Skermanella sp. TT6: one gene and its partner. The protein of the gene in region 1 binds, or shares a complex with, the protein of each later gene. Links are inferred from orthologs where the notes say so. Each region holds a gene or a part of one and is shown on either strand. Other genes may lie near its edges.

Evidence for each region.
Region 2: the proteins of eno (region 1) and IGS68_RS18335 are in contact, whole or in part, in a solved structure (PDB 2FYM), measured with the Escherichia coli proteins. The link is inferred for Skermanella sp. TT6 from one-to-one orthologs.

What each region holds. Positions count from the first base shown.
Region 1 is NZ_CP067420.1:2,649,950-2,653,232, forward strand. The notes cover bases 130-3,105. They hold eno (phosphopyruvate hydratase), read left to right. Parts: upstream 130-966; coding sequence 967-2,244; downstream 2,245-3,105. Other genes in these bases: IGS68_RS12470 (CTP synthase), read left to right, coding at 130-849; IGS68_RS12480 (FtsB family cell division protein), read left to right, coding at 2,356-2,688; pdhA (pyruvate dehydrogenase (acetyl-transferring) E1 component subunit alpha), read left to right, coding at 2,882-3,105. Outside these bases: more of IGS68_RS12470, read left to right, coding at 1-129; more of pdhA, read left to right, coding at 3,106-3,283. UniProt on the Escherichia coli protein: Catalyzes the reversible conversion of 2-phosphoglycerate (2-PG) into phosphoenolpyruvate (PEP). It is essential for the degradation of carbohydrates via glycolysis.
Region 2 is NZ_CP067420.1:3,917,977-3,922,645, reverse strand. The notes cover bases 1-4,362. They hold IGS68_RS18335 (Rne/Rng family ribonuclease), read right to left. Parts: upstream 3,966-4,362; coding sequence 201-3,965; downstream 1-200. Other genes in these bases: aspS (aspartate--tRNA ligase), read left to right, coding at 1-47. In the rest of the region: IGS68_RS36190 (N-acetylmuramoyl-L-alanine amidase), read left to right, coding at 4,633-4,669. UniProt on the Escherichia coli protein: Endoribonuclease that plays a central role in RNA processing and decay. Required for the maturation of 5S and 16S rRNAs and the majority of tRNAs. Also involved in the degradation of most mRNAs.

The DNA of each region.
Region 1 (3,283 bases):
AGCTATTTCGGCCTGCCCCACGACGGCGAGCCGGACCTCAGCCGCTGGCGCCGGATCGTCCAGACCGTCCGCCAGCCCGAGGGCGAGGTGACCATCGCGGTGGTCGGCAAGTACACCAGCCTTCTCGACAGCTACAAGTCGCTCGCCGAGGCGCTGATCCACGGCGGCATCGCCAACAATGTCCGGGTCAGGCTGGACTGGATCGACGCCGAGATCTTCGAGTCCGACGACGCGGTCCAGCATCTGGAGCATGTCCACGGCATCCTGGTGCCCGGCGGCTTCGGCGAGCGCGGCTCGGAGGGCAAGATCCGGGCGGTCCAGTTCGCCCGGGAGCACAAGGTGCCCTATTTCGGCATCTGCTTCGGCATGCAGATGGCCGTTATCGAGGCGGCGCGGCACATGGCGGACGTGCCGAACGCCGGCTCGACCGAGTTCGGCCGCGACGTCGTCCCGGTGGTCGGCCTGATGACCGAATGGCAGCGCGGCAACCAGACCGAGTTCCGGACCGGCGGCGACGACCTGGGCGGCACCATGCGGCTGGGAGCCTATCCCTGCCGATTGGTCGAGGGATCGAAGATCCGGGAGATCTATGAGTCGGAGACGATCAGCGAGCGGCACCGCCACCGCTACGAGGTCAACATCAATTTCCGCGGCCAGCTGGAATCGGCGGGCCTGCTCTTCTCGGGCCTTTCGCCCGACGGCACCCTGCCGGAGATCGTCGAGCTGCCGGGCCACCCCTGGTTCGTCGGCGTGCAGTTCCATCCCGAGCTGAAGTCCAAGCCGCTGAGCCCGCACCCCCTGTTCACCGATTTCATCCGCGCCGCGATCGAGCAGAGCCGGCTGGTCTGATCCGGCGGCAGAGGCGGCGCGACCGCGGAGGACGTGCCGCCTGCCGCCTTGATAACCCGCCCCGCGGCCTTTATGACTTCGCCCCGACAACGCCATAAAGCCACCTCGGGGTTAATCATGTCCGTCATCACCGACATCCACGCGCGCGAGATTCTCGACAGCCGCGGCAATCCGACCGTCGAGGTCGACGTCACCCTGGAATCCGGCGCCTTCGGCCGGGCCGCCGTCCCGTCGGGAGCCTCGACCGGCGCCCACGAGGCGGTCGAGCTGCGCGACGGCGACAAGGGCCGCTATGGCGGCAAGGGCGTGCTGAAGGCGGTCGATGCCGTCAACGGCGAGATCTTCGACGCGCTGGCGGGCATGGAGGCCAGCGAGCAGGGTGCCGTGGACGCGCTGATGCTCGACCTGGACGGCACGCCCAACAAGGGCAGGATCGGGGCCAACGCGATCCTGGGCGTCAGCCTGGCGGTCGCCAAGGCCGCCGCGCAGGAGGCCGACCTGCCGCTCTACCGCTATGTCGGCGGCGCCTTCGCCAACATGCTGCCGGTCCCGATGATGAACATCATCAACGGCGGCGCCCACGCGGACAACCCGATCGACATCCAGGAATTCATGATCATGCCGGTCGCGGCGGAGAGCTGCGCCGACGCGATCCGCATGGGCGCCGAGGTCTTCCAGTCCCTGAAGAAGAAGCTGAAGGACGCCGGCCACAACACCAATGTCGGCGACGAGGGCGGCTTCGCCCCCAACCTCGCCTCGACCGACGACGCGCTGGGCTTCGTGATGAAGGCGATCGAGGCCGCCGGCTACAAGCCCGGCGAGGACATCATGCTGGCCCTCGACGCTGCCTCGACCGAGTTCTTCAAGGACGGCAAGTACGACTTGGCGGGCGAGGGCAAGGTGCTCGACGCCGAGGCCATGGTCTCCTACTGGACCGACCTGATCGGCCGCTACCCGATCATCTCGATCGAGGACGGCATGGCCGAGGACGACTGGGACGGCTGGGCGGCGCTGACGGCGGCGATCGGCGGCAAGGTCCAGCTGGTCGGCGACGACCTGTTCGTGACCAACCCGACCCGCCTGACGGACGGCATCGCCAGGGGCGTGGGCAACTCCATCCTGGTGAAGGTCAACCAGATCGGCAGCCTGTCGGAGACGCTCCACGCGGTGGAGATCGCCCACAAGGCCTCCTACACCGCCGTCATGTCCCACCGGTCGGGCGAGACCGAGGACGCCACCATCGCCGACCTGGCGGTGGCTACCAACTGCGGGCAGATCAAGACCGGATCCCTGTCCCGGTCGGACCGGCTGGCCAAATACAACCAGCTGATCCGGATCGAGGAACAGCTCGGCAGTTCGGCGCGGTTCGCGGGAAAGAGCGTCATCCGCGGGTAACGCTGCAACATTTGCGGCACCTGTTGCCCAATCGATAGTTTTCATTTGACGCGATGGAAATCTTCGTGATTCCATCGCGTCATGACTGCAATAGATCATGTAAAAGACGCCATGGGCCGCGCCCTGCGTCAGACGATCGGCCCCGCGATCGGTGCCGCCATCGTCGGCTATTTCGCGTATCACGCGGTCCAGGGCGACCGCGGGTTGATCGCGCTTTCCCATCTCCAGAGCGAGATCCAGCAGGCCCAGGCCACCCTGGCCCAGGTCAGCGAGCAGCGCATCGAGCTGGAGAAGCGCGCGTCCCTGCTGCGGCGTGATCATCTCGATCCGGACATGTTGGATGAACGCGCCCGGGCGGTACTGAACTACAGCCACCCGGACGACGTTATCATTCTCGTACCGCGTAGCAGCGTTGCGCCGCCGGTAACCGCCGGTCAGCCCTGATCACCGAGGCGCTGAAAAAGCATTGCATTGCCATGAGCTTAACTGAATCCAGGTTAAGGCCAAATTCACGTTAGATTACAAGGTATTGCGAGAAATGCAGTTGCGCTGTGAGCGGTACGGCGTTAGTTCTATCCCAAGCAAGAGCCTGGGCGGGAAGGGACGGACCCCTCCCGCCTAACATCGGGAGGAGCACTTGGCTACGTCCAGACGTCGCAAGCCGCAGGCTGACGAAACCCCTCAATATTCACCCGAGGAACTGCTCAAGTACTACCGCGAGATGCTGCTCATCCGCCGCTTCGAGGAGAAGGCCGGGCAGATGTACGGCATGGGCCTGATCGGTGGCTTCTGCCACCTGTATATCGGCCAGGAGGCGGTGGTCGTGGGCATGCAGAACGTCCTGATCCCCGGCGACAGCATCATCACCAGCTATCGCGACCACGGCCATATGCTCGCCACGGACATGGACCCGAAGGGCGTCATGGCCGAATTGACCGGACGCCGCGGCGGCTACTCGAAGGGCAAGGGCGGCTCGATGCACATGTTCAGCCGCGAGAAGAAGTTCTTCGGCGGCCACGGCATCGTCGGCGCCCAGGTG
Region 2 (4,669 bases), 1.3 Mb from region 1 along the record:
CCGCCCCGCCGACGGCGGAAGGGACCGTCTCGCCCAAGGGCGCGTAAGGAGGCATCGGGTTCCAGAGCCGGCTTTCGCCCTGATGGGCGGAGGCCGGCATTGCCCGGATCCGGAAGCGAAGAAAGCCGCTGCGGAGGATGCTCCGCAGCGGCTTTCTTCATGCCCCCGACCCGCAGGCCGGGAACGGCATCGCTGCCGGCCTACTCCCGGTTCCACCAGCCCCGGCGAGCGGGACGCGGCGGCTGCTCGGGAGCGGCAGGCTCCGCTTCCGGAGAGGGCTGGGTTTCCGGCGCGGGTTGCGGGGCCGGTTCGATCGGTCCCGGCGCCACGTCCATGAAGAGGTCGTCACCGGCGCTGGGCTCCTGGGGCAGGGGCTCGGGCACGGGCTCTGGCACCTGCTCGACGGGAGACGCCTCGACCAGGGCCTCGGATTCCGCGACCTTCTTCTTGCGGGGAGCCCGCTTGCGGACCGGCTTGGCAGGAGCCTCAGCGGCCGGAGCCTCCTCGGCGGGAGCCTTCGCGGCCGGGGCCTTGGCAGCTTTCTTCTCCTTGGGCGCGACCTCGGCCTCGGGTTCCGCGACCTTCTTCTTGCGGGGAGCCCGCTTGCGGACCGGCTTGGCAGGAGCCTCCTCAGCCGGGGTTTCCTCGGCCACCGGCGTCTCCGCGGCCGGAGCTTCCGTGGCAGGAACCTCGGTAACCGGTGCCTCGGCGGCGGGTGCCTCCGCGACGGGTGCCTCCACGACCGGTGCCGGTTCGGGCTGCTCGGCCACGATCTCCGCCGGGATGGCCGGTTCGCCCACCGTCACGGGAGCGATCTCCTCCGGGGCCGCGGGTTCGGGCACCGGTTCGGGCTCGGCCCGGGGCTGCTCGGCGACCGGCTCCGGCTGGGGAGTGGGTTCGGGCGCCGGTTCCGGCGCGGGGGGCGCGCCGATGTCGCCGAACGGATCGCCGAGATCGTCCATATAGTCCCGGGGCTGCTCGGCAACCGGTTCCGGGGCCTGCTCGCCCGTCGGGACCGTCTCCGGTGTCTCCTGCTGGTCGCCGTCGTCGGTGAAGCCGTTCTCGAAATCACCCTCGGCCCGGCCGCGGCCACGGCGGCGTCCGCCGCGCTTGCCGCGCCGGCGCTTCTTGCGCAGGCCGTTCGCGTCGGTCTCGTCAGCCTGGCCGTTCTCGGACTCGTCCCCTTCCTCGCCATCATCGGCGTCATCGTCGCCGCCGGTGTCGATATCGCCGTCGAACTCCTCGGACTGCTGGTCGAGCGCGGTCTCCTCCACCGGTTCGTCGGCGGCCTCTTCCCGTTCTTCCTCGCCCTGGTCGTCGGTCCGGGCTTCCGTCCGGTCGTCGAAACGGCGGCGGCGGCGCGACCGGCGGCGGCGGCGGTCGCCGCGCTCCTCGCCCAGCTCCTGCGGAGCGGCCGCCGCGGCGGGCTGCGCCTCCGGGGCTTCGACGGTCTCCGCCTGTTCGGCGGCCTCGTCTTCCTCCGCTTCCCGTTCGAGCAGGCGGTCGGTCTCGGCGTAGATCCGCTCCGGGCTGATGACGGGCGCGGTCTCCTCGCCGGCCTGGCGGGCCTTGATCCGCTCCAGGCGGTATTCCGGCGGGATCAGCGTGTCGTCGCCGAACAGGAAGACGCGGAAACCGTAGCGGCGCTCGATGTCGGCCAGCGCGTCGCGCTTCTGGTTGAGGATATACAGCGCGATCTTGGTCGCCACATGGACCGTGATCTCGCTGGAGCGCTTGCGGATGCCTTCCTCCTCGATCGCCCGGAGGACATAGAGCGCCGCGGACTCGATGGAACGGACCATGCCGGTGCCCGAGCAGTGCGGGCACTTCTCGAAATTGGTCTCCATCAGGCTTGGGCGCAGCCGCTGGCGCGACAGTTCGAGAAGCCCGAAGGGCGAGATGCGGCCGAGCTGGATGCGCGCCCGGTCGTTCTTCATCGCCTCCTTGATGCGGCGTTCGACCGCGGCGTTGTTCCGCGCGTCCTCCATGTCGATGAAGTCGATGACGATCAGCCCGGCAAGGTCGCGCAGCCTCAACTGGCGCGCCACCTCGTCGGCGGCCTCCAGGTTGGTCTTGTAGGCCGTCTCCTCGATGTTCCGCTCGCGGGTTGACCGGCCGGAGTTGACGTCGATCGCGACCAGCGCCTCGGTCTGGTTGATGACGATGTAGCCGCCGGACTTCAGCTGGCAGACCGGGCTGTGGATCGCGTCGATCTGGCTTTCGACCTGGTAGCGGAAGAACAGCGGGATCGTCTCGTCGCGGTAGCAGTGGACCTTCCGCGTGTGGCTCGGCATCAGCATGTGCATGAAGTCGCGGGCGACGCGGTAGCCCGCTTCGCCTTCGACATGCACCTCGTCGATGTCGTTGGTATAGAGGTCGCGGATCGACCGCTTGATCAGGTTCGCTTCCTCATAGATCAGGGCCGGCGCGCTCGACTGGAGCGTGAGGTCGCGGATGCTGTCCCACAGCCGCAGCAGGTACTCCAGATCGCGTTTTATCTCCGGCTTAGTCCGCTCCATTCCCGCGGTGCGCAGGATCACCGCCATGCCTTCGGGAATGTCCAGGTCCGACAGCATTTCCTTCAGGCGCTTGCGGTCCTGCGGATTGGTGATCTTGCGCGAAATCCCGCCGCCGCGCCCGGTGTTGGGCATCAGGACGCAATAGCGGCCGGGCAGGGACAGGTATGTCGTCAGGGCGGCGCCCTTGTTGCCGCGCTCCTCCTTGACGACCTGGACCAGCAGGATCTGCCGGCGCTTGATGACTTCCTGGATCTTGTAGCTGCGCAGCGGACGGGGGCGGCGGCGCTGGACGTCCTCGGCCTCGTCGCCGACCAGTTCGTCCACCGGGCCCTCGTCGGAATCGCCCCGGCCGCGGCGGCCCTGCCGGTCGTCGCGGCGGCCGCGCGGCGTATCCTCGCCTTCATCCTCGTCGGCGTCGGCGTCTCGGGAATAGTCCCGATCGTCCTCGTCGTCGGACTCGACGGTGGCGGGATGCTCGGCTACCGGCGCCTGCGGCACCGGGTCGGCCGGCGACTCGACTCCGGCGCCGAACTCGGCTGCCGGGGCGGGCAGCCCTTCCGCGCCGGGGTGGATGACGTCGCCGGCGGAGGGCATCGCTCCGGGATCGCCGGAGGGCGCCGAGGCGGCTTCGGCCCGGTGGTCGCCGGTATGGCTCTCGTCCGGGTCGTAGGGCTCGCTGCGCTCCTCGCGCGGCAGGCTCGCCGGCTGGTAGCGGGTCGGCTTGTCGTCGTCGGGGCCGTCATCCTGCCCGCCGGTGTCGCCGTCGGGCGCCCCGTCGGAACCGGAGTCGCTCTCCGCCTGGAAATCGGGCGCCGGTTCATCCGGCGCGAACCAGTCGTGGGGGATGTCGTTCTCGGCGTGATGAACGGTGCCGGCCTGGCGATCCTCGGCCGGTGCCTCGGCTCCACGCTCCGAGGCGGCGGGATCGGACGGCTGGCTTTCAGACGGCTGGCTTTCATAGGAGGGCTGCTCGCCGGTCCCGGGAACCTCGCCGGAGGGCTCGGCCACCGGGGTTTCCGAGGCGGGCCGGCCGGAGTCGCCGCCCGACTCGTCGCGTCCTTCCCCGAACGACTCGGAGCGGCCCTGGCGGCGTGAGCCGCGGCCCGGCCGGGGATCGCCCATCTCGACGTCGGCGCCGATGGTGTCCTCGCGCTCTTCCAGGTCGCGTTCCTGGGCGAGCAGCGCTTCGCGGTCGGCGACCGGGATGCGGTAATAATCCGGGTGTATTTCCGAGAAGGCCAGGAAACCGTGACGGTTGCCGCCGTACTCGACGAAGGCGGCCTGGAGCGATGGCTCGACCCGCGTCACCTTGGCCAGGTATATGTTGCCTTTTAACTGCTTCTTGCTGGCGATTTCGAAATCGAGCTCGTCCAACTTGTTACCATTGACCACGACCACCCGAGTTTCCTCGGAATGGGTCGCGTCAATCAACATGCGCTTTGCCATATGTCTACCTCGTGACGCCGCCGGGCCCCCGCGCGACTTACGGGTGGCGGCGCGTCATCGTCAAAGGCGAAGCGTTCGGCACGGGTCCCGCCTGATCGTCTAACGGCGCTTTCCACAGCAGCCAGGACGGGCGGGGCACCGGACGCCGGGCTTACGGCCCTACGGGGCCGAAGCCAGCTTCAAGGTTTCTCCTCCACCGCAGGTTCCGTAAGCGCCACCCGGCCGGTGCGCTGCCTGAAAAAAACCTATAAGTGGCAGCACGTTACCCGAAGGCGACGCCGCCTCTCCCAAGTGGGGATCGGCGGAATGCGGTATGTCGCACCCCTACCATAATGGGGGGCGGCACATTCCTCAATCACAGAATTGTCTTGTTGGAATGGTGACAGTGGGCTGCGGCGCAACCGGCGCGGCACGCGGCGGACTTCCGGGCGGCGGCGTCGCGGGATTGAGGCTGTTTGTGATGATCATGCTTGAACACTTTGATTTTCTTAGGGTATATCTATGGCAAAATCGATCGTTAGGGCCCTTTCGGAGACCGACGCTGCGCGCGCTGTTCCTGATCCTCGCCGTCTTCTGGCTTGCCGCGGCGCACGCGGGGCAGGCGGCTGCGCGGCCCGCGGTCGTCGATGCGCGGCTCGGCGTCCATCCGGACAAGACCCGATTCGTGATGGAGGTCACCGACCGGATCGATTTCAGGGTCTTCA